Regions from separate parts of the Bacillus sp. es.036 genome, predicted to be linked through region 1. Evidence: riboswitches for the same ligand, from Rfam matches in the RefSeq annotation. Region 1 holds a riboswitch; each other region holds the start of a gene.

What was found. Region 1 has a riboswitch for S-adenosylmethionine ahead of ATG70_RS15440 (MetQ/NlpA family ABC transporter substrate-binding protein). Riboswitches for the same ligand answer to the same signal wherever they lie in the genome.
Region 2: linked by a shared signal. The riboswitch ahead of ATG70_RS02325 (hypothetical protein) and the one ahead of ATG70_RS15440 (MetQ/NlpA family ABC transporter substrate-binding protein) in region 1 are both predicted to bind S-adenosylmethionine.
Region 3: linked by a shared signal. The riboswitch ahead of ATG70_RS10530 (YezD family protein) and the one ahead of ATG70_RS15440 (MetQ/NlpA family ABC transporter substrate-binding protein) in region 1 are both predicted to bind S-adenosylmethionine.

What each region holds. Positions count from the first base shown of each region.
Region 1 covers NZ_PDIZ01000001.1:3,052,681-3,062,570, forward strand. The annotation lists gene ATG70_RS15435 (methionine ABC transporter ATP-binding protein) at 1-602, opposite strand, end outside; gene ATG70_RS15440 (MetQ/NlpA family ABC transporter substrate-binding protein) at 624-1,433, opposite strand; SAM riboswitch class I at 1,605-1,713, opposite strand; gene ATG70_RS15445 (S9 family peptidase) at 1,808-3,841, opposite strand; gene ATG70_RS22200 (BH0509 family protein) at 4,188-4,337, shown strand; gene murQ (N-acetylmuramic acid 6-phosphate etherase) at 4,451-5,353, opposite strand; gene ATG70_RS15455 (N-acetylglucosamine kinase) at 5,372-6,340, opposite strand; gene ATG70_RS15460 (carbohydrate ABC transporter permease) at 6,327-7,151, opposite strand; gene ATG70_RS15465 (carbohydrate ABC transporter permease) at 7,164-8,120, opposite strand; gene ATG70_RS15470 (ABC transporter substrate-binding protein) at 8,133-9,413, opposite strand; gene ATG70_RS15475 (serine hydrolase domain-containing protein) at 9,430-9,890, opposite strand, start outside.
Region 2 covers NZ_PDIZ01000001.1:438,640-448,529, reverse strand. The annotation lists gene ATG70_RS02360 (SMI1/KNR4 family protein) at 1-218, opposite strand, end outside; gene ATG70_RS02355 (SMI1/KNR4 family protein) at 596-1,033, opposite strand; gene ATG70_RS22705 (HNH endonuclease) at 1,052-2,734, opposite strand; gene ATG70_RS02345 (DUF5082 domain-containing protein) at 2,731-3,045, opposite strand; gene ATG70_RS02340 (DUF6141 family protein) at 3,295-3,816, opposite strand; gene ATG70_RS02335 (flavin reductase family protein) at 3,943-4,539, opposite strand; gene ATG70_RS02330 (DNA/RNA non-specific endonuclease) at 4,775-5,713, opposite strand; gene ATG70_RS02325 (hypothetical protein) at 5,997-6,320, opposite strand; SAM riboswitch class I at 6,420-6,522, opposite strand; gene ATG70_RS02320 (acetoacetate decarboxylase family protein) at 6,673-7,416, opposite strand; gene ATG70_RS02315 (sodium/proline symporter) at 7,439-8,878, opposite strand; gene ATG70_RS02310 (sigma-54 interaction domain-containing protein) at 9,127-9,890, opposite strand, start outside.
Region 3 covers NZ_PDIZ01000001.1:2,044,170-2,054,059, forward strand. The annotation lists gene cobA (uroporphyrinogen-III C-methyltransferase) at 1-580, opposite strand, end outside; gene cysC (adenylyl-sulfate kinase) at 632-1,237, opposite strand; gene sat (sulfate adenylyltransferase) at 1,252-2,400, opposite strand; gene ATG70_RS10520 (inorganic phosphate transporter) at 2,426-3,490, opposite strand; gene ATG70_RS10525 (phosphoadenylyl-sulfate reductase) at 3,487-4,209, opposite strand; gene ATG70_RS10530 (YezD family protein) at 4,308-4,451, opposite strand; SAM riboswitch class I at 4,548-4,653, opposite strand; gene ATG70_RS10535 (NfeD family protein) at 4,770-5,426, opposite strand; gene ATG70_RS10540 (DUF1002 domain-containing protein) at 5,498-6,373, opposite strand; gene ATG70_RS10545 (hypothetical protein) at 6,558-6,887, shown strand; gene ispG (flavodoxin-dependent (E)-4-hydroxy-3-methylbut-2-enyl-diphosphate synthase) at 7,028-8,146, shown strand; gene ATG70_RS10555 (DUF4190 domain-containing protein) at 8,215-8,616, opposite strand; gene ATG70_RS10560 (hypothetical protein) at 8,768-9,346, shown strand; gene ATG70_RS10565 (Fur family transcriptional regulator) at 9,359-9,775, opposite strand; gene ATG70_RS10570 (metal ABC transporter permease) at 9,793-9,890, opposite strand, start outside.

The sequences.
Region 1 (9,890 bases):
ATTTCGTGAGTAATGAGTAAAATGGTAATGCCAAAATCGCGATTAATTTGTTCCACCAGTGCTAAAATCGATTCCGTCGTATCAGGGTCAAGGGCACTTGTTGCTTCGTCACATAAAAGAACTTCAGGCTCATGAGCAAGCGCACGCGCAATCGCAACTCGCTGCTTCTGTCCTCCAGAGAGCTGAGAAGGATAAGCATCGCGCTTGTCCGATAACCCAACGATCTCTAAGTATTTATCCACCCGATTTTCGATTTCTTTTTTGGGTACGCCCGTTAGCTTAAGTGGAATCGCAATGTTCTGGTGAACAGTCCCCGTTTTCAACAAATTAAAGGATTGAAAGATCATGCCAATTCGCTGTCTTGTTTTTTGAAGCTTTCCCGTAGACAAAGAGGTGAGCTCAATGCCATTAATATATACCTTTCCCTCAGTCGGTCTCTCTAGCAGATTCGCCATTCGAACGAGCGTGCTTTTTCCAGCCCCACTATAGCCAATGACGCCATAGATGCTTCCTTTTTCAACTTCGATCGAAACATCATCAACCGCATTAGTGATCTTGTCACCATTCTTATACGTTTTCGTTATATTTTCTAAACGAATCATCGTGCTCACTCCTCTTTCAAATTACCAGGATGGGACTACTGACTTTGCAAATTCTTCTTGAACAAACTCTTTCACTTCATCCGTATGATAATAGTTCACTAGTTTTTGAATACGTTCATCTTCTGTATTCTCTGTTTTCGTCGCGATAACATTTACCCACGGGGAATCATCAGCCTCCATCTCAAGTGAATCTTCTTTCGGTACGCGTCCGCTTTCCATCGCGTAGTTTGTATTAATCGCCGCGATCGCAAGCTCTTCCAACTGTCTAGGAATTTGAGAAGCTTCTAGTGGAATGAATTCAAGATTCAATGGGTTTTTTTCAATATCCTTAATCGTTGCTTCCACTCCAACACCTTTTTTTAACTCAATAAGGCCAGCTTTTTCAAAGAGCTGTAATGCTCTTGGCTCTCCGGTGGAATGGTTTGGTAAACCGACTTTATCTCCATCTTTCAATTCATCAAGACTTTTGTATTGATCGGAGTATATCCCCATTGGGAAATTAATCGTGGACGCAACTTTCGTTAGATCCAGGCCTCTTTCTTGTACAAAGTCATTTAAATACGGTTCTGTTTGAAACACGTTTGCATCAAGTTCCCCTTCATCAAGCGCTGTGTTCGGCATTACGTAATCATTGAATGCCATCACTTCGATCTCAAACCCATCTTCCGCTGCCACTTCCTTTACTTTGTTCATCACATCTTCGTGCGGACCAGCCGTGACCCCAACCTTAAGTGGACCATCTTCTTCAGAGCCTCCAGAAGCCTCGTTCCCTGAACAGGCTGCCAAAAAGACTAATAGTAGTGCTCCTAGTAAATAAAATGATTTCTTCATCTTTGAATCTCCTCCTGAAATATGTAGTATTGTAAAGCGTTCTAGCACTAAAACTTAAAAGCGAAAAAGGTCCTTTTTCTGTTAAAATCCCACCCAATAAAAAAACTCCCTCTGTAAAGTACAGAGAGAGTTGAGTGATTTCGGATAACAAATCAGCCGTGCTTGAACTCCCTCTCATCTTTCAAACGATTGCTCGTTTGCTGGATTTAGCACCTTTCTCACGAACTGAGATGGTTGCCGGGCGTCATAGGGCCAGTCCCTCTGCCACTCTTGATAAGAGTTTTCAATATTATTTAACTATTTTCAATAGTATAGTACCTTTCTCGAAAGGCGTCAAGGGCAGATCGAGAAAAAACGCGAGCCGGGAGTGCCTGTCACTCCCCGGTATTTGTCGAATCGCGCCCTCCGCGTTGATCAAACCAGTTTACGAGATGCTTCAGCCTCGCCACTCTTAACTCTGGATGCCCACTGCGAGATAAATTATGATCTGAATCTGGGAATCTCACAAACATCGTATCTTTGCCACGATGTTTTAAGGCAATATACAACTGCTCTCCCTGCTCAATAGGACAGCGGTAATCATGTTCGCTATGCATAATAAGAAGTGGCGTCTGAATTTGATCGACATACTTCAAAGGAGAATGGTGCCACAGTTTATCAGGGTTCTCATCAAGATCACTTCCAACTTCCCACTTAGTAAAGAAATAGCCGATGTCACTTACCCCATAGAAGCTCTTCCAGTTTGAAATCGAGCGCTGCGTGACGGCTGCTTTAAAGCGATCCGTTTTTCCAACGATCCAGTTCGTCATAAATCCACCGTAGCTTCCTCCTGTTACGTAGAGTCGATCTTCATCAATAAAGGAATAACTCTTCAATGAAGCATCAACACCCGCCATCACATCCTCATAATCGCCACCACCATAGTCCCCTCGGCAGCCATTTACAAACTCTTGACCGTACCCTTGGCTTCCGCGTGGATTTGTGTATATAACAGCATACCCCTTTGAAGCGAGAAACTGAAATTCATGCATAAACGAATTTCCGTACATCATATGTGGGCCACCATGAATTTCGAGAATGAGAGGGTATCTTTGTTCATCTTTAAACCCAGCCGGTCGCATCATCCATCCTTGAATTTCTAAACCGTCTTTCCCAGTGTATGTAAAGCTCTCTGGAGACGAAAGCTCCATTCGTTGAAGAACCTCCTCATTAGAGTGAGAAATACGCTCCTCATTGACTCGGTCACCATGAAACGAAAGCGTATAGATATCACCAATGTTCAGAGGATCACTAACTGCAACCGCCGCTTCATTTGTCTTCGGTAAGTAGTGAAAAGCGTAGAAGTGCCTGTCACCACCCGTTATTTGTCGAACCGTGCAATCGACGTTAGCGCAGTAAATGCCAGTATTTCCTTTTTCGCTTGCAAGGAAATAGATGTCCGTTCCATCCTCATTCCACACTGCCCCTGGCGAAGCGCCTCCCCAGTGCATATCTGAAATCAACACATCCGAGCACTCCAGATCGTCGGAATCTGTTAAACAAGTAAACTCCCTTTTGTCTACATCAACGGTCCACACCTTATTTAATGTAGCTCCTTCGTGGAGAAAGAAGTGTCCGATAAACGAAAGCTTCTTACCATCTGGAGACCATTGAGGTGTTTCAAAGCTACCGCCTTCCCTGTTTAGTTGTTCAGGTTCGACCTCCCCTTCTTCTAAGCGCTGTACGAATAAATCCGACCGCATATACGAACCATGTTCCGCATCCTCATTGCGGCTTCTCACATAAGTAATCGATTGACCATCTGGTGACCAACTAGGGCTTGAATGGTTAAACGGCGCATCCGTCAGCCATTTGATCTTCTCTCCTCCTGAGGATACGTCGATCATGACAATCTGCAGGTGATCTCCATCCAAAAATCCAACACCATCTGATTTATACTGCAAGTCCGTTACGACAAGAGGCTTTCGTACCTCCCCCTTTTCTTCTTCCTTTTTATTTTTACTTAAAATGAGTAAAGATGTACCATCCGGCCTCCAAACCGGTGCTGATACACCGCTCTTCAAATTGGTTAGCTTACGCGCCTCACCACCATCCGTGGAGATTAGCCATATTTGATCTTCTCCTGATCGATCGGAAACGAAAGCAATCGTCTTACCGTCTGGGGACCAGCGTGGAGAGCGGTCCTTCTTTTCTCCTTCTAAAGCTGTCCAATCATGCTCAATCCCAGTATCTCGGTTCACTAGTACGAGGTTTGAAGTATATTCTTTTTCCTCATTTATCACTTTTTTCACATAAACGACATAGGTTCCATCAGGCGAAAGCTGAGGATCACCTACAAAGGTGAAATCATATAAAAGCTCTTCCGTCTGCTCGCTCTTTTCCAGTTCCTTTTCAACTTCTTTCTTCAAACTATCCACTTCCCTTCTTCTCTTATGTCTCTACTTCCATTAAATAGGTAGAATTCCTGCTTAGATACTCTTGCGCAAACGATTCATTTTCCATTACTCTCCCAACCTGCTTTCTCTTTTCTCTCCATAATGAGCCCACAATCTTAAAAACAAGAACATACATTCCTATTTCACCTCTTTTTCTCCGAACATCCGCTCACTTTCATACCAAAACCACATCGGTTTCAGGTGATATATCTCAAAACGGTATTTGAATGATCTCATTATGAGATATATAATGGAATTAACAAATTGAAAGCGGTTACCAAAATCAGAAAGCCGCTTAAAATACTAGGGAGGATTTACAATGAGCCAGCAAGCACGAAACCAATTTATTGATCTTTTGTGCGACAAAACGACGATGAATAGAGAAGAAGTTCTCAAAATGTCTGATGCAGAAGTAGAATATTTTCACTGGCTCTACTTTGATGAATCACCAGCGGACTTAATGATGTAAATATACGTTCACAGCCCCTGCAGGAAATTCCTGCAGGGGCTGTTTTGGTATGTGAATGTGTCTTTTTTGGGTGGACATTTGTACTTTATAGGGGTCAGGCTCGAACCTGACCCCTATCCTTTCCCTCCTTCCATCACCGCTACAAAATCCCCATCCTTCTCCTCTAACATCTGCCTCGCTCTTTCCCCATCCAGCTTCAACAAAATCATCAACACCGCAACCCGCGCATCCCCTTCCGCCTGTTCACTATAACGCGCTGCCTCCCCTTCACTAACTCCGGTTAACTCCTGAATAATCGAAACAGTCCGCTTCCGTAACTTTTCATTCGAAGCCTGAACATTCACCATTAAATTGCGGTACACCTTTCCAAGCTTCACCATGGAAGCAGTCGTAATCATATTTAACACCATCTTCTGCGCCGTTCCTGCTTTTAATCGGGTTGAACCTGTCACCACTTCTGGTCCAACTGGTAGTTCAATCGAGTATGTAACGATTTTAGAAAGCGGAGCATTCGTATTGCATGAAACCCCCGCCGTCTTCGCACCTATTTCATTTGCCGCTTCCATCGCCCCAAGCACGTAAGGCGTTCTCCCACTAGACGCAATGCCAATCACGAAATCACGCGCGCTTACATGCTTTCGTACATCTTCAATTCCAAGTTCCTGACGATCTTCTGCTCCCTCAATTGGATAACGTAGCGCCTGGTCACCTCCCGCAATCACACCGTTCACAAGATCAGCCGCAACGCCGAAAGTAGGTGGGCACTCCGAAGCATCTAATACGCCGAGACGTCCGCTCGTACCAGCACCGAAATAATAGAGTTTCCCGCCATTTCTTATCACACCAACAACCTCATCAATCACTTTCTCAATCTGGGGGAGAGCGATTTTCACAACGCCAGCAACGCTCGCATCCTCCTCATTCATTAGCTCGATAATCTCAAGTGTTGAAAACTGATGAAGATTTTCCGACTTTGCATTTCTCATTTCCGTTTTCGCATTGTTTTCATCAGCCATTTGCATCTCTCCTATTCGTTAGCCGCTCATGACATGATAAGACGACAGTAGATTCGCTTTTCGTTCTTTTGTGATCGGTTCTCCATTCACAATCAAGGCACAAATACATGCGCCTACCGCTGGAGAAAGTGTAGGAAAAAACACGTTATTGACGCCTAATTTTCTCACTTCTTCAAGAAATCCATCCCGGAAAAAAGACGACTCCATCAATCCTCCACAAATCACGAGCCTACCGCTCCGCACCTCAATCGCATCAATTAACTCGCTCAACTTCCGATAAGCGTGCTGAATGAGACCCAAAGCTGTCGGATTTTGCTTCTCTGCTAGGTCAATCACCACTTCTGCCACAGAAGCGATTTTCATACGCGCATATGGATCCTCATAAATCGCCGTAATCATGTCGGGGGCACTGGTTAACTTCAAGAAGGAAAGAAGTCCGTCACAAAAGGCTTTATCTATGATCGCTCTCCCATCATGCATCATCGCAACGGTGCGAAGCGCATGCTGTCCAATATCATAGCCGCTCCCTTCATCCCCAAACAAATAGCCCCAGCCGCCGACACGCCTTGAATCAACGCGGTCTAAAGCATAAGCAATCGAACCCGTTCCAGCGATCAAAACCGTTCCTTCCATGGAAAAGGTTCCGCTTGCTAGCGCACCGTAAGCATCGTTTCGAACCTCGAGTACTCCTTCATATCCTGACAGGACCTCCAACACCCACTTTTTCCAGCGCAGCTGATCTTCTTCTCGGTCACCACCGGCTGTGGAGACAAACACACTACAAAGTTCTCCCTCTTTTACACCAGACATTAATTCAGTCGTTACCTGATGAATCGCCGCTCGAACTTCTACTTCTGGGCGCGATTTCACATTCGTGGATCCGACTATACTTTTTGAGAGAATCACACCATCCTGATTACAAATGAGGCCAACCGTTTTCGTGCCACCGCCGTCTATGCCCATATACACTTTCTTATTTAATGGCACCCTGAGTCAGTCCTTCCATAAATTGTTTCGATGCGATGAAGAAAAGCACAATCATCGGCAGTGAGGCTAACGTTAGCCCTGCGAAAAGCGCGCCCCAGTCTGCAGAGTATTCACCGAAAAGTGAAAGCATGCCAACTGGAATCGTCTTTTTCAGATCATCTGTTATGAAAATAAGCGGGAAAAAGAAGTCGTTCCATGATTGGATAAACTGAATAATCATCACGGTTCCGAGCGCTGGACGCATTAAAGGAAGGACAACATTCCATAAAATACGCAGGTTTCCTGCGCCATCGATTCGTGCGGCTTCTTCAAGCTCACGTGGCATCGTTCGGAAGAATCCGGTCAAAATAAGAATCGACAGCGGAATTCCTGTTGCCACATACATAAAAATCAGCGACCATAGCGAGTTTAATAGATTCAAATCTTTCATTAAAATAAACAACGGAACGATGCCTAGTTTAATCGGAAGCATCATCCCCATCAGGAAGAAAAAGAAAATGATGTTATTCCAGACGAATGTGAAGCGCGCAATATAGAAAGCAGCGAGTGAAGATGTGATCAGAATTAATAACACAGATACAACACTCACAAAAACGCTGTTCATAAAATACGTCGTAAATGGGATCATTTCAAGTAAGTTCCGGTACGTATCAAGGTTGAACGTCTTCGGCAATGAGAGTGGACTTGTGAAAATCTCTGCGCTCGTTTTGAAAGACGAAAGGATCATTAATAAAATCGGATAGATGCTGATTGATGCGATAAGAAAAGCAAATACATAGTAAAACGGTCTCGTCCAGATTGTATGGTTCATATCATCGCCTCCTTACATGTCCACTTGTTTTTTCTGCATGTAGCGTAAATAAAGTGCGGTAAAGAATGAGATAAAGAGAAAGAGCACAACCGCCAGTGCGGATCCTAATCCGACTGCCGTCGTTGACCCACCTGCGGAGCCGCCGAATGCGAGTCGATAAAAGTAAATCGCAAGCGTATCCGTCGAATGATAAGGTTCTCCTTGTGATCCTTGCATCGCATAGACAAGTTCAAATGCTTCGAACGACTGAATAAACGTCAGGACCGTCATAATCATGAACGAAGGAACCATTAACGGAAGGACGATTTTACGAATCATAGAAAGGCCGTCTGCGCCGTCGAGCTTGGCTGCTTCGAACAGTTCTTTTGGAATCGATTGAAGACCGGCTAGGAAAATCAGCACCCCGAATCCGATCCCATACCAGCAGTTAACGAGAATAATCGAAATAAGAGCTGTATCTGGATCACCAAGCCACGCTTTTTGGAGCTGTTCCAAACCGATTTTTTCAAGAATGACATTTAGCGCACCGTAGTTTGGATTTAAAATCAGCTTCCATAAAAATCCAACAACGATCACGGATAACAGCCGTGGCAGGAAGTAAGCAATTTTAAGAAACTCCGACCCTTTTACTTTTTTATAGATAATATAAGCAAGAATAAAAGCAAGACCGTTTTGGAAAATCATCTGTAGCACGAAATAAAGAATGTTGTGACCAAAAGCATTCCAGAAAAGTCCTGAAAACGGCTCAAGTGTAAAGAGATCCTTGAAATTCTTTAAGCCGACAAACTCTCCGCGCACAATCCCTTTCCAATCAAAAAAACTGTACGTTAATGCGGCAAATAGTGGATAAACAATAAACAGCCCGTAGATGAGAAGAGCAGGAATAGGAAAAAGGTGGATGGTCCACCTTTTCCAGTTCCTCTCCTTCTTAATTTTGACGACTGAATTTGAATTCGTAGCTGGTTTCATACTCTCCGCCCCTTATTTCTGTAGTGGCTCATACCATGACTGCGCGCTTTCCTGAACCGTCTTCGCTACTTCCTCCGGCGTGCGTTCACCAAGGTACATCCCTTGTAGCTCTGTTTCAATCGTCGCTTTTGTGGACGGATTTCCACCAGCAAAGTGAACAAGCATCATGTAAGGTGTTGACTGCTCTTCTGCTGCTTTTCCAAGCGCATTCACAAGCTCATCCTCTGACTCAATCCCTGGAATCGCGCTAATCATTTTAAATTCTTCTGTAAACATCGTGCCAAACTCTTCCGTGGTCATAAACTGAAGAAATTTCTTTGCGGCATCTTTATGCTCAGAACTCGCATTGATCGCATATGAGCCATCCACCCATGTTGTAATCGTCGGCTCTTTTCCAACAGCAGACGGAATTGGGAAGAAACCGAGTTCAAGGTCAGGATTCATTTCACGTAGCACTTCAATTTCCCAGCTTCCTAGCGGGAACATCGCTGCGTCACCTGTAAAGAACATCGTGCGAATATCTTCCATCCCAAGTCCTTCATAATTTTCAGGGAAAAACTGTTTTAGTTCATCCATTGCGTCAATCGAGCTTTGAAATTCGTCGCTTGTAAAATCGGTTTCGCCTGCTGTAATTTGATCGACGAACTCATTACCACCATAATGAGCCGGCCCAATGATGCCATGTGACAATGACAACAGCCAGCCTTCTTTAGTACCAAGGGCGATCGGTGTCGTACCTTCTTTCTTAATTTTTTCATTTAGCGCCATGAACTCATCCCACGTTTGTGGTTCTTCAAGACCCATTTCTTCAAACATTTTTTTGTTGTAAAACATTTGTGTCGTACTCATATTAAGCGGTACACCATATTGCTTATCATCCGATCCTTTTGAAGCGGCAAGCGTTTCGTCTGAATATTGATCGAGTCCTTCTAAATCATCAAGCGGTTCAAGGTATCCTGCATCCGCAAGCTCGATCCCAGGCGTATAAGGACGAAGGTGAATGATATCAGGTCCTTCTCCACTTTGAAGGGCCGTGTTTAAAATCGTGTTATACTCCGTATTTTTTGAAGGTTTAAACTCTACGTTAATGTCCGGGTTTTCTTCATTAAATTTATCAATGATTTTTTGATAGCTTGCTTTATCTTCTGTTCGCCAGCTGCCAATCGTTAGCGTGACGCTGTCTTCACTAGCTTCAGAATCTCCTGAATTGCCACCACTTTCAGAGCTACATGCGGATAAGACTAAGATAAATGCTAAAAAACCCGTTAAAGTAAACGCTTTCATTTTATTCATTACTTTTCCCCCTCGTTTAGTTAGTAAAATGAGCGTAAATCAAAGAATGAAGATCAGGACGAATGTGTTTCATCTTGTGCTTCCTTCCATACTGAACAACATTCGTTAAAAACGTAACAATCAGCTCTTTCTGCGGATCAACCCATAAACTCGTTCCAGTAAATCCCGTGTGGCCGAAGCTTCCTGCTGACCACCCCCTTCCGCATGATAAAGTAGTGCCTTTCCCGCTCCACACTTCAAACCCCATACCGCGATTTTCAGCAACGTGATTTCGTGCTTTTTTCATCAGAGTTTGTGATAGCACCTTTTGCGTTTCTGGGTAAAGAAAATAAGAGCCAAATTTGCCAACATCACTCGCAGTAGAAAAGAGACCAGCACTTCCGCTTGCGCCGCCAAGATGGAGCGCTTTTTCATCGTGAACCTCGCCTTGGATGTAGTGATTTTTATACCATTCTGTTGAAGCGATTTGATGATGCT
Region 2 (9,890 bases), 2.6 Mb from region 1:
GGACCTCTAGCAAATGGAAACAGTTTTTTCGAAGAAAATTCTTCATACATTTTTATATTTAAATCTTTATTCGTAAAACTAATCAAATTATTAAATACAACTTCGATTCTTCCATCATCACAATCAAAAATATTTGGTTCTGGAAAGCCACCATTATTATTTATTATACATTTTCTGTAATCAGATGGAAATTTGACGGGACACAGGGACAGGTACATCGTCCCAACAATAATCTAATAAACCAAAAGGCATAAAGCTAATCGTAGTAATTTTTCTTACAAACAGTAGTAAAGTAGCTGGCAAGTTAGTAACACTTACAAACGTCGTCGCTTTTTGACTTATGGGTGGAACAAGAAACCTGTCCCTCTTATTTTGAATCGTCAGGACGGTTCTGCTGAATCCATCTCATAAAGAAAGGAGCATTAATTACTGGAATAATTAATGCTCCTTTTCACTTTATTTCAAAATATTAAATCATGTGATTCGTTCTGAAGATGCTTTTTCATTTTTCACTGGGAGGAGAAACCTGTCCCTAAGTATGAGTTCCATCAGTATTAAAAAATGGGAGGTTATTAATTAACCTATTTGCGATGCGTTAATCAGAATCATATAAGTTATCAAGGAACTCAGAAAAACTATCTGCAAGGATAAACATATTGTCCATCTCTTCTTCGGGCTCTACATCATGCATCCAAAAATATACTTTTTCTAGGTAATCTCCACTAATTCCAATTAAAATTTCATTTCCTGCTGGATCATTAGCAATTGAAATGAATCCTGCAGGTATTTCACCTTCTAAAACCTCAAGAACTTTACCTAAATTACTTTTCATGTTACCAATTCCATAAAATTTATTTACTAAGCTTTCTCCCTCAACTTCTGAAATTTTGAAGCCGGATTCTTGAGGAAATCCTCCATTATGTTCTAGTAAAAATTCTATATACTCCTTAGGTAGCTTAAGATTATTTTCATTTTCAAATTTTTTTATATCGTCTAAAGTAATTTTTGGATTTTCACTAAGTACTTTTGTCATGGTCTCACTCCTATAATATTATTTATTTTTCCCATTAATTTTTGATTGTCCACCAATGTGTCTAAACTCTCTGTGGATATCTTCATCTACTAACATCATAGTTTTTCCATCTTGATGATGATGCCATGTATATCCTTCTGGTGGTCTTCTAACATCTATTATTGGTGGATCGGTATCTATAGTAAGTTTTGCCGCTTTATTTGCATTTTCAAAATCTTTCGGATTGTTTTTAGGCGAATAAACTTCTATTTTTACAGGCTGAACATTTGGATGCATATATGGTTTAAAGTCGGGATAACCATTCGGGTATCTTACAGATACACCAGATTTGTTAGTATAAGTCCAAACACCATTATCATCAATGAATATACTTCCACCCTTCTTATACCATTTATCTGGTTTAGGCGAATTCATTGGCTTAAATTCTAAAATTTCTTTAGAAATATTTTGTATGTCCAATTTTTCGCCCTTACCTGTACCCTTCTCACCATAAACCCTATCAATCTCAGTCTTAATCCGCGAAACAGGATCATTCCACACATTATAAGGAGCGCCACCTTTAGAAACTCCCTCAGCACCCGCTCCAGCTAACGCTGGTTGAGCACCCTTCCCATCAACCTTAACATTCTTCGATGGATCCGCAACGTCTTCAATTGTTTTTGCGGTTGTTCCGATTTTGCCGAGACCTTTATCCCCTATTGCTCCAATTCCTAATGATGTTAGACCGTAAGTAATGAATGCCGTTCGGCTTTCGGCGTCGCCGTTCACAAAGTCTCGATCCCAGGCTTCTTTAAATCCTTGCCACATGTATTTCGGTACATCCAACACCTTCCGAACATTTCCCTTGGGATCATCGAAAATGTTCTTATAAAAGTTTATCGTTTCTAGGCTTTTAAATAGTAATTCAGGGAGATCTTCCTCATCGCGGTATAAAGCGAGGTTGGGTCCAAATGCTTTTTCAGCTAACGCGTTAAGATCCTTAAATCCCTCAATCATATCGTCCACTGCATTCCCGCTACCAACCTGCACACCTTTTACCACATCACCCAAAAAGCTCCGTGCCGTATTCCGCGCTTCATCAACTTTCTGCTGCGTCTCTCCCCACCAGCGATCCACATAGCTTGAGTACCTTACCACACTATGCGACACATCCTGGCGTACCTCGTCTAGATAAGCCGTTGTTTTTGATAAAGGATCAAGCACGACACTTTCATACGTTTGCTTCACCCTACTCTGAATCACCTGTGGGTTCAGGGCATGCTGGAGGTACGGAAACATCTCTCCAAATACGCCATCATATGAAGCCGTAAGTGGATTTTTCCCAAAAAGACGGTCACTCCAGCTTAATGCTTCTCCCGTGATAGGATCATAATTCTGAAACAGCTTGTTTAAACCACTGAATTTTAATGCCATAAGACCAAACTTCGCCGAAAGCGACCTATCCTCTTCCGTCATTTTTCTCTCAGTTAATTTCACTGCCGCCTGTAAGTCATGGAGCTTGTCCCGGTATTTGCGCATCTCATACTGTAACTCCGCTTGAAGAGCATCAATCTTACCGGTGTTCGCGCCCGTGATGTTCATTAGAAGAGATTGATAGTTCCATTTAAAATCGCTGATCGCTTCATCTGCTTTTCGCTCGGCATCCTGGATGCCGCTTGCCAGCTGATCTAATTGTTCTGGTTTAATTGCTATTCTCGTCACTTTAGGCCCTCCGCTTTCTGAAGAAGTCGGTCGATTTCTTCGTTAATCGCAGAGGTCAGTTCCTCATGAACCGCATACACACTTTGAGTTGCGTGTTCGAGTTCTCCGATAAGCGATTCATAAGCTTCACGTGCCTCTCCAACCCAATTCGACGAGTAAGTCGAATGATGGTGATCAAAGACTCGTTTACTATCATCGATATCAAATCTAGCTTCCCTTACCTTTCCTAGATACGCTTCCAACGCCTCGGCTTCTGCCCGATACTTCATACGCTCTAAATAACGTTTAAATTCTTCTAGTTCGTTTAACACCGCAACCTCCTTTTCGACCAAACCTCGTTTCACCACAAATGAAGTCTATGTGTACGTCTAGTTAGGTATAGCCGCTGTATTGTCGAGCAGGAAATGATCGCTCTCATATCTTCCATTAATTTCTAAACTTAGAATACCCTCTCTTTCCCTTCTTTTCTATGTCTTTCGACGCATTCCACAAAAATAGTCCTTTTCTACCAAGAGAAAAGGACTATTTCTATGAACCTCTTATGCTGTTTACAAGCGTATCTACTTATTATCGTTTCCACTCACCCGATCCATCACTTCCACCAACCGCTCCGGTTCCCGTGATCCAATCAAAACCTTCTCACCGTTCACGTCGATTAAAACGCCCTGCTTCCCACTAATGGAATAAGCCTTCTCCCCGCTGAAACTCCATCGGATTCCCCATCCACCAAACCTACGAAGTGGACGGTAGTTCAAACTCTCATAACGCGTAATATCCTGATAGAAGAAAACACGAGGTGTTAGATGAAATGGGACAAATCGCACATTAATCCCATCGTCCCTCACCTCAGTAATCAGTCGCAGCCATCCGAGCATCACGATTGGAAAAGCAATCCCGAAAATAATCCATAACATGATCACTTCCATATCAGTACCTGGATGACTCCCAAACGGAATGCCCATCACGACCTGACGGAAAAAGCCAATCCACATTAGGATCGCGATGCCTAGCACAATCGCCCAGATCCAGATCTGGTTTGGACGCTGGACTTCTTTGTAGTGGATTTGCTGGTTCAAATTCATCAGCCCCTCCCTATACCTATACTAAGAATAACACCCTGAGCGAACAGAAACTCTTCAACCACTCTTTAAAGTATGCTGCAGGGATTCAAGTTAGAAAGCAGGTTGATTATAGAAATTTTGTTAACCTCACCTCGGCAACGTGAAAAATTCCTTACTCTCACTATAGTTCCCCGCAAGCCTTCCAAGAGGAGAAAGCTTTTCGAGATCAACTTTATAGTTTCCTAGATACACCTCATCCTGAATATGATAGTGCTTCATTTCCCCAAGAACAAGGGCATTAGATCCAAGCGGAAGTATTTGATGGAGCTTGCATTCCATATGAATCGACGCTTCTTTCACCCGCTTCGGCTGCACCGTCTTACTATCGATCGGTGTTAACCCAGCATGCTCAAATTCATCGACTTCCGCAGGCACGTTCTCTGCACTTTTTTGCATTTCGTTTCCAAGAGAGCTCGACACCACATTGATGACAAACTCTTTTTGAGTCCGGATATTTGCGAGCGTATCCTTCTCCATACCCTCACGCTCACCTGATCCCTGACCGATAGAGATTGCGAGAATGGCAGGTTTTGTGGAAGCAACGGTAAAGAAACTAAATGGTGCTAAGTTATGAACGCCGTCTTCAGACACGGTTGATACCCAGGCAATCGGCCTTGGAACAACGGAGCCAGTTAGTAGTTTGTAAATATCTTTTGTTTTTAGGTCAGAAGGGGTTAAATCCATTGGTTTCACTCCTCTATGTACTTTTGTTTCAAATACCTATTTCTGAATTCAAAAGTTAGTCGTAACAAGACATAAAAAAACAGCTAAGTGTATATTTTCTGGAATAATCTACCCTGAAACAAAATGGTAGAACGGGGGTCTGCCTTATAGAATGTCCTGGATCAAGAGAATGCTTATCCATTTAGATTACCAATCTACCCTTTACGTGTTACATTCTATATTTTTTTCTAAACTCTTATTCACCAACCATACCGTCATTATCATTATCACGCATATAAGGATATAACCAATGATCACTCATGATCGGCATACTGAAACCTGCTGCCTCTGCTTCTTTAATCGTCACTTGTCCATTACCGTTTGTATCAATACTAGAAATATCACCCTCTGTGTCTGAAGGCGTTGAATCGTCAGGCTCGCTCTCAGTTAAGCCGAGCGATGCGTTGACCTCATCAGGGTTCACATTGTCAAATGTATCAACGATCTCATTTCCGTTCAACGTATACGTGTACTGATAACTTGAAGGTATCTGCTTTTCCGTATCCGAATAGGTGATAATGGCTTCGAAATCAGTAGCTTCACCTGCGCTACGGATCGCGTCTTCCATATAAGCTTGATCACCATGTCGGTTGAGTGTACTCTCTTGTGGGGTAATGTTATAAGCATTCGATACCCCTCCGAGAGAATCAGCAATAATATGTCCTTCGTCTAACACGTCACTTTCGACGCCCGGAACCTTTGCCTCATCAGAATAGTACCGTCCAGACGATAATACAGGTTCGTTACGATCATCTTGTAGAATGATTTCGTCAGCAACGACGCGTACGAGTTGTCCGTATTCATTCGTAAATGCCCAATATTCACGGTCACCGTACCCAATATCAACAACGACATTAGGTTCTCGATGTCCAGACAAATCACCACCATCAACTTCAATAAGTTTGTATCCTGCGAACTGTTCATCTTCTGTTGGGTCTGGTGTTTCGTCTTCTACTGATTCATCAACAACCGTACTGTTCGTTTCTTCTTTTTCACTATTTTCATTTGTTTCAACTGTACTTACTTCTTGTGTATTTGTTTCTGCATCTTTATTGGATGCCTCTTCTAAATTGGTACAACCAACTATAAAAATGATCGTTAAAAATAAGATGAAATAGTTCATTTTCGTTTTCATATTAGAACGCTCCTATAATAGGGAAATTTCGTAATGTTAAAAAAATCAAAAGAAAAAGTAAAACAGGATCCATTATTTCTTCTATCACTTTTATTATCCATTACTTTGAGAGTTTAATTTTACCACATTAAATAACTTCAAAAGCATTCAGAAAAAATACACGATTCATTTCAAAAATAGTTTTACAGCTTATTCTTAAAAGCATCCAAGTCTAATCTCCAAACATCCACGATTTCGAATCATCAAAATGAATTGGAAAAAATCCTCTTTTATCAACATTTGCTCACATCACACTCTCAATATAATCCCCATTTCCTCTCACAATTTGAAGCCCCTGCTTCTCTAATTCCAGCCACAAATATCGATCCAGCGCATAAGGGGATTTCTGTTGTAGCGAAAGCAATGCATCCTCTGTCAGGAATATCTCATAAGAGCGATTTTCCTTTTTAATAATGACCTCATAGTCAATGAGCTTCATCACGATGACTTCATATGCCTCATCCCACTCCTTCAGTTGACATTCAATGACTTCTGCCACGTGTAATAAAAAACTTTCCCCATCATAACTTTTCGCCATGACGCTTCGTGCAAATCGATTTACGTTCACAAACTCATCCCCCTTATTCTTATAAACAAGGTATTTAACAATTGAACAAAAAAGGCTCTCCATCGCAAATGAATGCAACAAAGAGCCTCCGCTATCCGTGCGTTATCATTCAAAGCCATGCTTTGCAGGTTGGAGCACCTTACCGCCTGGCAGGTTGCTGTGAAGTCAGTGAGCCCGTACTCTCGTTCACTCGTGATAACCTTATTTAGTTGGTTATAGTTTACTTCAATAATGGTAGACTGTCCACGATAAATAAACAATAAAATGTTTTTAGAAAGTGTTCTTATTGTGGTTAGTATATAGCGAGATAAGAAGTTCTTTATCCTTCAAATTCTAATAAGAATTTGAAAAATTATTTAAGTCTATCAATAATTCTTCCCCATCCATTTTCTTCAGTTGCATAGTAATCACCCTTTATATAAGTGCCTCCAATTACTTCGATAGCTGAGAAGTCCTCGAGTGGTGTAGTAGGATCTCCTCCTAGCTCTACTTTAATTGCCCCACTTTGTTCAAATTTCGTCTTAAAATCAGGCGACGTATCTCTTGCAATCACATTTTGGTAAATGACACCCTTCCCCTCTGGATGTGGAACGGTTTGTAAATTTAAATGAGGAGTAAATTCCACACCTGGAAGTTCGATTTCTTCACTCTTTCGATCAAACTCCAATGTAAGTATTTCTTTTCCCTTTTTAATTGCTTTTGCGATAACTTTATCTTCCCTCTCCTCAAGAAAAAGCTCCGCATACTTTTTTGGGTATCCCCAGAGTTCTCGCCCTGCCGCTATAGCAAAGTCTTCATTTTCATATTCAAATAAGTAATGTCCACCTACCACGTCTTTGTATCTTGCCGGAACTACAATTGCACAATCCAGAAATGACCCTTTATCACAGTTTCCAAAATCGGATATTGTAATAGCAATAATATTATCAACATATTCAAATGGTGTTGGTTCTAAATACTTCTGGATAATATCTTCCTCAACTCTAGCGAATGCTGTTACAGTTCGGTTGTCTCTACATTGATAAGGAACGAAGGGATCAGGGATAAGTGGTGATTGAACAGGGACATTACTTCCGCTTTTTACATTTACAGTCATAAATAAGATTCCTCCATTATTGTTAGTTTACGTTTTTAAACTCTTCCTTACTTAATTTCAAATTCACTTTAGTAAATTTACTAATAATTAATATCGCTGCGATAGAAGCTAACGCACCAGGTATAAGTTCATATAAGTAAGCGGAGTAAGGTGTGTTTTTCCAAACAATAGTGACTACAGCACCAGTCAGCATACCTGTAAATGCTCCCCACTTAGTTACATTTTCATAGTAGAGACTCAAAATTAGCAGTGGTCCAAATGCTGCTGCAAGACCTGCCCAAGCGTATAAAACTAGTGTAAATACAGCTTCGATATTTAATAAGGCAATAGATGTCGCAACAATCCCTAACCCGACCATCGTTAATCGACTAATCATTAAATATTGCGAATCCGTTAGCTGCTTCTTCTTAAAACTTTTCAGAATATCACTGGCAATTGCCTGTGTAGCAACCATAACTTGTGAAGAAAAGGTAGACTGAATGGCAGCAAATATCGCTCCCAACACAATCCCGGCCAGTATAGGTGGCATCAATTCTGCAGTCATTTGCGGAAAAACGTATTCTGCATCATCAAGATTCGGGATGACTATTCGTCCAATTAAACCAAGCAAATTGGAGCCTGTCATTACGATAATCACCCAAATCATAGCAATCATAGACCCTTGTCTTATGGTTTGATCATCTTTGGCAGAAAGAAACCGTTGTACGATATGAGGTTGTCCTGGACCTCCAAGTCCAAACACAACCAATCCCATGATCACTCCGAACGCTGCTGCGCCAGTTGAACCTCCACCACTAGAAAGGAGAATGGGATCGATGCTACCTATTTGCTGAAAAAATTGATTCCAACCTCCTAATTGAACAATCATGTAAGCTGGAAATAATACAAGGACTCCAATCATAATGAACCCCTGCACTACATCAGTCCATACCACCGAACGATAGCCTCCGAATATGGCATATCCAATTACAAATGCAGCACAAAGAATTAAACCAAGACTAAAATCCAAACTAACAATTGCATCCAGTGCTTTACCGGCTGCTGTTAATTGTGAAGCCATATATGCAACAAAAAATAATACAATGATAATACTCGTTGTTACTTTTAAAAGATGGCTTTTGTCATTGAATCTTTTTTCAAAATAATCAGCAAGACTTAGACTATTGTTTTCTTCTGTAGCTTTTCTAAGTCTAGGAGCAACTATGAACCAGTTTAAAAGATAACCAACAATGAAGCCTGGAAGCATCCACATAGTAGATATACCAGCTGAATAGGAATAACCAGCAGCTCCAATGAATATCCATCCACTCGTATCAGTTGAACCGGCACTAATAGCAGTAGCAACAGGACCAAAACTCCGATCACCTAAATAATAACCCTCCTCACTCTTTGAAATGAACCTTTCGGCCGCGACACCAATAACAAAGACTATGATCAAGTAAATAATAAAAGTCGTTATCAAGAATGCCTCGCCTCCTTCTTCTCAATCCATTTAAGCAAACCATACGTGGTAACAATTCCAACAACAGGAACGATGATATAAAAAAATGGTACTAGAAAAGGCACTTCGCTCAATCATTCCACCCCCATATAATATTTTCAACTCAACTATATATTAAGCAAGTTTCATGCCAAAATTAAAAGTTGATAGAACGAATACATTCATCAGCTGGTTATGACAATCACTCATAAAGCTACTAAAAAAACTACTCATTTTAGAGTAGTTTTCGATTTAGCTACTTCCTCTTGGAGGTTATATTTTTTCACTTTCTTATCCAACGTTTGCTGTGGAACATCCAGTTCTCGTGCCGCTCTTGAAACATTGCCTTCCGATTTTTTTATCGCTTCTTGAATTAATCTGGATTCAAGTTCCTCAACTTCTTTTTTCAAAATAATTCTATCCTTTTTTAAATGGTGATCATTGCTTGATTTTATTGGCATACTCAAAATGGAATGTGGTTGAACGTCATTTAAGCTAAGGTAATCTTTTGTTGTAAGATTCATTCCTCGTTCTATCATATTTTTTAATTCTCGTATATTACCAGGCCAATGGTACTTATAAAAAAACATCATTGCTTCTTCTTCGACATGTTGCACTCCTTTATCTAGAACTCTGTTGAACATTTCAACAAAATAGTTAACCAAACCTGGAATATCTTCCAATCGATTTCTAAGTGGCGGAACTTCTATCAAGAGCACATTCAACCGATAATAAAGATCTGCCCTCATTTTCCCTACCTTCACAAGTTCCGATGGTTGGACGTTCGTTGCAGTAACCAATCGAACTTCAACTCCCCGCTCTTTCAAATCTCCTACTCGGCGTACCTTTCCTTCCTGAAGAACTCGTAACAATTTTGATTGGAGAGAAAATGGCATTGAATTTATTTCATCCAGAAACAAAATCCCCCCACTTGCAAGTTCGAATAACCCTTCACGATCTTCGGCCCCAGTAAAACTCCCTTTAACTGTTCCAA
Region 3 (9,890 bases), 1.0 Mb from region 1:
CAACTGGGGTCTCCTTCTTCTTGCCATACTTGCGAAGCATTGAGCATATATACGGTAAGTTTTTCACTCCCATATAGATGGCAAGGGTATCGATTCCCTTTGCGAGGCTCTCCCAGCGTAATTCTTCCTCTTCACCATCTTTACGATGTCCTGTTACAAACGCAAATGTTGAACTTAAATCGCGATGTGTCACCGGTATGCCAGCATAGGCAGGTGCAGCAATCCCGGAAGTAATACCAGGTACAATTTCAAACGGAATCCCATGGTTCGAGAGAGCTTCAGCTTCTTCACCTCCTCGCCCGTATACAAAAGGATCTCCTCCTTTTAATCTTGTCACGACCTTTCCTTTTAGCGCATGCTTCACGAGAAAACGATTAATGGTTTCCTGTTTTAGGGTATGATAGTCTGGTAGCTTTCCACAATAGATAAGCTCAACGCCTTCCTTGGCGTACTCTAATAATTCTTTGTTAATTAGTCGATCATAAAGGATGACATCTGCTTGCTCAATGCATTTCACACCTTTTACTGTAATTAAATCAATGTCACCTGGCCCTGCTCCAACTAGGAAAACTTTCCCCATTTCACTTCCTCCTCGATACGATTTATTTCAATAGACCTTATTTTTTGATACTCATGTTGTGATTAACTGATGATCTACTAGATAAGAAAGAACGATTTCTGCGCACCTCTCTCTTGTTTCATTGTACGTATCAACAATCAATTCAGGATTAACAGGCTCTTCATAAGGAGAGGACACCCCTGTAAAGTAAGGGATTTCTCCACTACGAGCTTTTTTATATAGCCCTTTAGGATCTCGAAGCTCACACTCATTTAAAGGACACTTTACATACACTTCAATAAACTCATCCTTCAAAAGGAGTTCTCGCACAACCTGTCGATCACTTTGATAGGGAGAAATAAAAGCAGTAATTGCAAATTGACCGCTATCAACGAGAAGCTTCGATACCTCTCCAATACGCCTTATATTTTCCTTACGATCTTCTTCTTTGAAACCAAGGTCTTTGTTTAATCCCTGTCTGATATTATCTCCGTCAAGTACATAGCTTTGAACGTTTAATTCATGTAGCTTTCGTGATACATCATTCGCTAATGTAGATTTCCCCGACCCTGACAATCCTGTAAAGAAGAGAACAGCACTTTTGTGCTGGTTTCTCTTCTGTCTCATTTCTTTCGTTACTACTGTATCGTGCCACGTTAAATTATTGTTTACTGTCATCACGAATCTCCTCCTTATGCTTTAACTGCATTTTTGCTCATTCCTTTAATAAGGATCTCAACTACCTCAGGACGACTAAACGTTGCAGGAGGTTGCTCACCATTTCGTAAAAGCGCCCGTACTTTCGTACCTGATAAAATGACGTGATGTTCCTTACCATGAGGACACGTCTTCGCTGAAGCCATGCTATCGCACTTCTTGCAATAGAAACTATGTTCAAAGAAAAGCGGAATGATCCCTAATTCTTCGCTTGTAAACCGACTGAAGATTTTCTGTGCGTCATACGTACCATAATAATCACCTACACCAGCATGGTCTCTTCCAACAATAAAATGTGTGCATCCGAAATTTTTACGTACAATTGCATGGAAGATTGCCTCTCTAGGCCCTGCATAGCGCATTGCAGCAGGGAAAACTCCAAGATGAACACGATCAGCAGGATAGTAATTTTTAAGTAATACCTCGTAGCTCTCCATGCGGATTTCTGCTGGAATGTCATCTGATTTCGTTTCACCTACAAGTGGATTTAAGAAAAGCCCATCCACTGTTTCGAGAGCTGTTTTTTGAATATACTCATGGGCTCGATGAACAGGGTTTCTCGTTTGAAATCCAACCACTGTCTGCCAACCTTGATCTTCAAAATAAGCTCTCGTTTCAGCTGGATCAAAATGATAACGATCGAACTGACCTTTTTCACTTCTTTTAATAAGCGAAATAGGTCCACCAATGTATACATTAGGTCGATCATAGACTTTTTTTACGCCCGGATGATCATTATCCTCTGTTAAATAAACATGTTTTGCTTCTACTACCTTATCTGGTTGATAGATCGATTCAACGGTCACAGTACCATATACGGTTCCTTCGCTTATAAGCTTCACTTCATCGCCAAGAGAGATTTTTTTAGCGACGTTATCGGTTACTGGTAACGTAATGGGAATACTCCACGGCAAACCGTTTTCTAATTTAAGATTATGAACAACTGATGTGTAATCACTTTCATTAAGAAAACCGGTTAATGGACTATATGCTCCAGTTCCAATCAATTCCAGATCGCTTAAAGCTGTTTTATCTAATTCTATTTCTTTTTGAATTCCTTCTATCTTTTTATCTGGGTTAAAACGATCGATCAGTTTTCCACCATGTGCATGAATTGTTGTCATAGTAATCCCTCCAAAATAAAATGTTTTATAAACTTTCTTTTTCTTGTAAGGTTCTTTTTTGTGTACGAATTGATCGAATCAAACTTCCTGATCCTACCGTTGCAAGAATAACGCTTCCGATTGCTATTAACGTGTACAGGTCACTTTCTAGAAAAAGCTTAATCATACTGTAAGAAATAACTAATGAAAAAACTGGTGAAACGGCCCATACCTTTAACATCTTTGTAATGACATCTTTTTGCCAGAGTTGAAAGCCATCTTTTGCTGTACCAATTCCAATGATTGAAGAAGTCGTAATTTGTGTAAGTGGGACTGGAATTCCAAAAAAGGAAGCACCGATTACTAGCCCAGCGCTCGTACCCGATATCGCACACCCTTCACCTAGCGAAAAACGTGTAATGCGGTAGCCATTCGTTTCAAGTACGCGGCTTCCAAAGACAAGTGCACCTAAAGCAACAAATGCTCCCCCTAACCACGCACCGTGAGAAAGGGAAAGAACTCCCGCTCCTACTAAAGGGCCAACTGCATTGGCCACATTATTCATTCCTGCCGAGAATGCTTCAAGAAATCCAGCTGCAATTAAAACGATAGTAAGCGTTTTTTGCCATTTTGTTGTAAGGTGTAAACGCTTTTTTAGAGCCTTCAACCCTTTCCCTACTATTAAGGCTGTCACAAAAGCAATAACTGGAATAATAATCCACAATAGCATAATGACTATAACATTTGAAAAAAACAATGCACGGTATGCAATGCCTACCCCTACAACTGATCCAACAGTTACTTCACTCGTTGATAAAGGGATCCCCATAATATTTGCTAGAAAAAGTGCCGTTGTCGCTGAAATGAATATAATCAGAATCACTTTTAAACTAAGCACTGAGGTGGGAATAATTCCACTGCCCATCGTCTTAATGACATTCCCTCCACCAAAAATGGCCCCGGCTACTATTCCGAAAGCACATATAGCTAGTGCTGTGCGTCTTTTTTTTATGGCACCAGCTCCATAGGCCACCCCCATTGATGCAGCTGCACCACTTGCTCCAATATTCATGGCAAAAAACAGCGCAACTGTAATCACTAAAATCGTCATCGGCTTGATGCGGAATCAAGATGCAATCCGCACTCTGTTTTCTCCTGACTTGCCCATCTCCCCGCTCTAGAATCACTTCCACTCAAAACTCTTTCTGTGCATACGGCACAGCCGATACTTGGATAGCCTTGATCGTGAAGGGGATTATATGGTAAATCTTTCTCGTAGACGTAGCGCCAAATTTCTTTCCACGTCCAATGAATGAGTGGACAAACTTTTATGGACTGAAATTTTTTATCTCGATTTAAATAATTCGTTTTTTGTCTTAGAGGGGACTGTTCTCTTCTTAAGCCCGATATCCAGGCGCTTACGCCATCTAGTTCTTCATGTAAAGGAACAATTTTTCGTAAATTACAGCATTGCCCTGGATCCTTCTCCCAAAGCGCCTCCCCTTTACTTAATGCTTGCTCTTCTACAGACTCTTTTGGTTGCTTCATCTTTATCTTAAGCTTTGGATATCTCGCTTTTACTTTCTCAATCAATTGATACGTTTCTTCAAAGTGAAGTCCGGTGTCTAAAAAAACAATCTCCGCTTCCTCATTTACACGAGAAATCAAATCAATGAGAACAATACCTTCCACACCGAAACTACATGCATATACGATGTCTTCTTTATAAGTTTGATAAGCCCAATTAAGAACTTCCAATGCTCCTTTTGTATCTGAATGCTGATTGAATTCCGGCTCCTCGCCTGACCAGCTCTCATATAACCATTCCATTACAAAACCTCCTATTGCAATCAAATTATCCTAAAAAAAGAGGCAGTCCTAACCACCGTGGTTAGAACCGCCTCTAGTGTCTCTAGTCAGCGCTAAAATTAAAGTCGTTCTTTTTCTTTTCTTTCAAGTTGAATCACCTTTCCATCTTGAATAACAAGTGTAATCGATCCATACTTCAACGTACTTAGCATTCGTTCAATACGCGCTGCAACGTCTGAAAAGTTCTGCTCCTTGCTTCCCATCTTGCAACCTCCCTTGCTCATCATAATCTATAGGAGAGGCTAAACAACTAAAAAAGCCTTCCCAAATTGGAAAGACAGATTAGGTTACCTTAATTCACCTTATCTTCCAAAATGGACTCCATTTTGCTGGAAGTAGCACCTTGCCTCGAAGGCAGGTTGCTGGACGTCATCGGGCCAGTCCCTCGGTCTCTCTTGATAAGTTATTTTCTAAATCTTAACTATTATCTAACAATCTGTCAACCCTAGTTTAGAGATCGGGATAAACGGATTAGTAAAGAATATGAAAAAAACCCCGAATCTATGACTCGAGGCTCAGTTTTATATCGGATGACGTTTACTTTCTACTTTCTTTTCTTCTACTACAATGCGCGTTCCATCAACAGAGGTTACTACAACTACCGCATCCTTATCGATCCAGCTTCCTGCTGAAATCGCGCTATACTTTTTATCGTTCATTTCAATTGTCCCACTCGGTCGAAACGGAGTAAGGGCGATAGCTGTTTCTCCAACTAATTTTTTATACTCCACATTCATCGAGTTGTATCCCATTTCACTACTAAGACGATCTTTTAGCGTCATCTTCGTCCACATGGACCTGGCAGGAAATACTCTTAAAAATAGAAAGGACGCAGCAGTTCCAATTAAAAATCCACTTGAAACAAGCAGTCCATACAGAAAAGTTGGGGAAGGTATAGCAACTGCCGTTACCATCATTGCTAATCCAATCAGTCCAAACGTTCCGTCATTCAATAATTTTCCGTCTAGAATAACTAATCCAAGACCAACCGCAAACACAAGACCCATCCAAACCATAGATGATAATGATGTTAAATGGTAACTGAAATAGAATGTAAGGATCAGGATTCCAATCAATCCAAAAATCCCTTTTACTCGAACAAGCAACTCTCCGAATAAGAAAAGCACGCTAAGTAAGACAACAAGAAAACCAACTGCAGGCAAAGATAGGATTTCCATCCTCGCTCCCTCCTTTTCTTTCCACTCTTAATACGTATAACGAGAGAAGAAAGTTTCAGTCCATTGTCACTTTACGATTGAAATACCCCTTTTATTCCATCAATAAGCGCAATAAAAAAATCTATTATTTTCTTAATAAAAGATTGTGTTTCATCTTTGTTTAAAAATTCATCAAGATTTTCTCTCGCATTCTCGAGCTGACTCTTCATTTGATCCCAGTCGATATCGAGATTCTTCATTCGATTAAACAGTGCCACAAGTCCGTCTAGTTCTTCTTGAGTTAGTTCAATTCCTGAATCGCTAGCCGTTTGTTTAATCATCGTTCTCATGTCTTCTTCTGTCTCAGGGGGATTTGTAGCAATTTCATCTTTAATTTTCGTCATTAACTCTGTTGCTTTATCAGCACCAATGCTATCACTTAATTGAGCAGTCGTTACTAATTCTTCATTTGCAACCTGTTTCTGTTCCTCAGGAATGACTTCATCTGAACTTAACTCATACGCTTTAATCAAACCAGTTAAAGCTGCCGTACCGGATACTTCCGTTGGTGCTGTCACGTAGATATCAGCGTCTTTTACTCCCGCTGTTATTAAAGCATTGGCATACATCTCATCTGTAACCCAGTTGATATTTTTTGTTTCAACACTTAACCCAGCATCTTTCTCACCAATTGTAATCGAGGAGGAAGACAAGGCACGCGTACCAATTAAGGCTTTACTAATATAGTTTCCAAGGTATTTATGCTCTTCTTCATTTGATACTGTCACGGTCATGACATCGTCTGATGCTTTCATTTCTTCTAACAGCGTTTGCTTTTGCTCTTCTGATAAATCTTCACCAAGTGTCACAATGACATCACCAACGCTAGCATCAGCCAACGTTACAATTGGCACAATGAACATGATCAACAACATCGACAGAAAAAATGGCATTACTTTTTTAAACATGTTTTGATCTCCTTTTTAAACGTAAGGCTTGCTCGATGAGTAGATGTTTAGACTTCTCATCTCCTTGTATTCTACTCGACAGTTGCTCGAAAGAAAAGATAATTCATTAAGAAACCTGTCATATCATGGAAGGACAAGCATACCTTTATATAAAAGAAATAAACCCGATAGGAAGGTGAGAGCGATGAAAAAGTTGCTAATGGGAATCCTTTTACTCCTAATTCTTCACACCACTTACTATGATTTAACAACTGGGACACTCCCCTCACCCAGAGTGGAGTCTGAAGCAGCAGAAGTACTCGCTCCACCAAAAGACGATGCTCCCTATGTGGTTTACAAAATCAACGCTGGTGATACCGTTCTTTCTTTAGTGGAAAAAGCAAATGGATCGGTTCCTGTAGCAATTGAAACGATTGTTCACGATTTTGAAACGTTAAACAAAATTCATCCTACAGGGATACAAATAGGAAAAGAATATAAGATACCAACTTATCCCAACACATCTGCTCAGTGATTATTTCTTGTCAATAGCTCTGTAAAGTTGCTACAATGGGATAGTATTACAGATGAGTCTTATTCCCTACTAGGGAAGCATATAAAAGCGATCTAAATCATGAGGTAAGCAATCCTACATGTAAAAGGAGCGATTTTCGCATGAATGAAATTACCCACCGTAGTAAAACAAGACCTGTTAAAGTAGGTCCTTTAACGATAGGCGGTAACGATGAAGTTATTATTCAAAGTATGACAACCACTAAAACGCACGATGTGGAAGCAACAGTAGCTGAAATTAATCGTCTTGAGGAAGCTGGTTGTCAGATCGTACGTGTTGCTTGTCCAGATGATCGAGCTGCAGATGCGATTCCAGAAATTAAAAAAAGAATCAATATTCCTCTTGTCGTTGACATCCATTTCAATTACAAGCTTGCCCTCAAAGCAATTGAAGGTGGAGCAGACAAGATTCGAATTAACCCAGGTAACATTGGGCGTCGTGAAAAAGTGGAGGCAGTTGTTAAGGCTGCTAAAGAAAAAGGTATTCCAATTCGCATTGGGGTAAACGCTGGTTCACTAGAGCGTAAAATCCTTGAGAAATATGGATACCCAACGGCTGAAGGTATGCTTGAAAGTGCCCTTCATCACATTAAAATTCTTGAAGACCTTGATTTCTACGATATCATTGTCTCAATGAAAGCATCTGATGTACAACTTGCTACAGAAGCTTATGAGCTCGCAGCTCGCTCATTTGATTATCCATTACACCTTGGGATCACAGAATCTGGAACGCTATTTGCTGGTACAGTAAAAAGTGCCGCTGGTTTAGGTGTTATTCTTTCTAAAGGTATTGGAAATACGGCACGTATTTCTCTAAGTGCTGACCCTGTTGAAGAAGTTAAAGTAGCTAGAGAACTTCTTAAATCATTTGGTCTCGCTGCGAACGCTGCAACATTAATTTCTTGTCCAACATGTGGACGAATTGAAATTGATTTAATTTCGATTGCAAATGAAGTTGAAGAGTATATTTCAACGATCAAAGCACCAATTAAAGTAGCTGTGCTTGGCTGCGCCGTAAACGGCCCTGGTGAAGCACGTGAAGCGGATATTGGTATTGCAGGCGCTAGAGGTGAAGGTCTTCTCTTCCGTCACGGAGAAATCATCCGCAAGGTTCCTGAAGAAACAATGGTAGAAGAATTGAAAAAAGAAGTAGATAAAATAGCAGAAGAACACTACAAGAAAATGGCAGAAGAAAAAGAGAAAGCAGAAGCTAACTCTTAAGAAACTGTTCCTGTAGACACGAAAAGCCAGGCACGAAAGAGTGCCTGGCTTTTCTATTTCGGTTATAACTAAAAGAACGGTGCGAAGAATAAGCTGATGATCATTGAAGCGGCACCGACACCTACCGCCCATGATCCAAGCGTTGTCAGTCCCTTTCTCCTAGCAACAAATCCTACCACAATTCCCGCTGCTCCAAGAATGACGGGAAGAATGAACAAAGAAATAACGGATAGAGCAAGCGCTGCTACACCAATACCTACTCCCGTTTTTTCTTGTTCCTGTCTTTTAGCTTCAAAGTGTTCATGATGCTCTTCAGAAGTTGGACGTTCATTTTCAGGTGACTGTAAATAAGGGCGGTCCATTACACCGGGAGCTACTTCCGCTGCTGCTTCTTCATAATAATCCTCTTCAGCGCGTACTTCTCGCTCCTCGATTAGGTCCAGATCCTCATCTTGTCTGTCTTCTGTCATATACATCCCTCACTTTGCCTTGTTGTGGAGCATGCTTAGTATTCGTAAGGAAACCAAAGAATATGTTTAATTCTTCAGTAAGATCCTTCCAACTCAAGGCCTTTGCTTCTGTGTTATGATAATACATGAGATCACAAAAAGGGGTTTTATCATGACTATCAAAAGACTCGGACTTGATATTGATGGAACAGTCACAAGTCCTAAAACATTCCTTCCATATTTAAACTCATCATTTAATAAGAAATTGTCACTCGATGATCTAACAGAGTATAATCTTGCGAATATCCTCGGCATTCATAAAGATGAATTCTTCAAGTGGTTAAAAGCAAATGAGAAAAACATTTATGCTAACGCAATAATCGCTGATGATGCTCATCCAATATTAAAATCTTGGGAAGGAAAGTACGACCTTTTCTACATCAGTGCCAGAGGGAATCACCTTCTAGACACAACAAAAAATTGGTTTGCTGCAAATTCTGTTCCGTTCCATCACATTGAGCTTATTGGAAAACATGATAAAATTGACGCGATAAAAAAACATGGTGTTGACGTATTTTTTGAAGACAAACATGATAATGCTTGTGCCATTGCAGAAGAGTGTCAAATACCTGTTATTCTTTTTAATACACCTTATAATCAAGGAACCGTTCCTTCTAATGTTTCCCGATTAGAATCGTGGCATGAAGCACGTCAATGGGTTCAACAACACAACAAAAGCGGCAGAGCCTGAGCTCTACCGCTTTTAATTTGCTTGACATTCGTCACAGCGTCCATATACCTCAAATTTATGACCAGTTACTTCAAACCCTGTATCCCCCACTGGAATAGCTTCCATAGGACAAGAATCAATATGTCGTGTTTTTCCGCAGTCCAGGCAAATGAGGTGATGATGATGACTTTGTGTTGCACAGCTAAGTCGATAGCGCTTTTCACCATTCCATTCCGTCTCTTCTAAAATAGCCAGGTCGGTAAATAGCGTCAAATTTCGGTAAATCGTATCTACGCTCATCCCAGGATAACTTCTCTGCATATGATTCAGTACATCCCTAGCGGAGAGATACCTCTTCTCTTTAGCAAATAAGGTCACAAGATCTTCGCGCTTCTCAGTATATTTATAGCCTTGTTCTTTTAAAATACGCAATGCTGTAGAGACATTCATACTTCCACCTCATCATGTTAAGATTTCCATTGTTTAATCCGTTTTACCAAAAGTACGAACAGTAAAATAAATGCTGATAAAAGAACGATTGTTCCACCTGGCGCGATATCAAGAT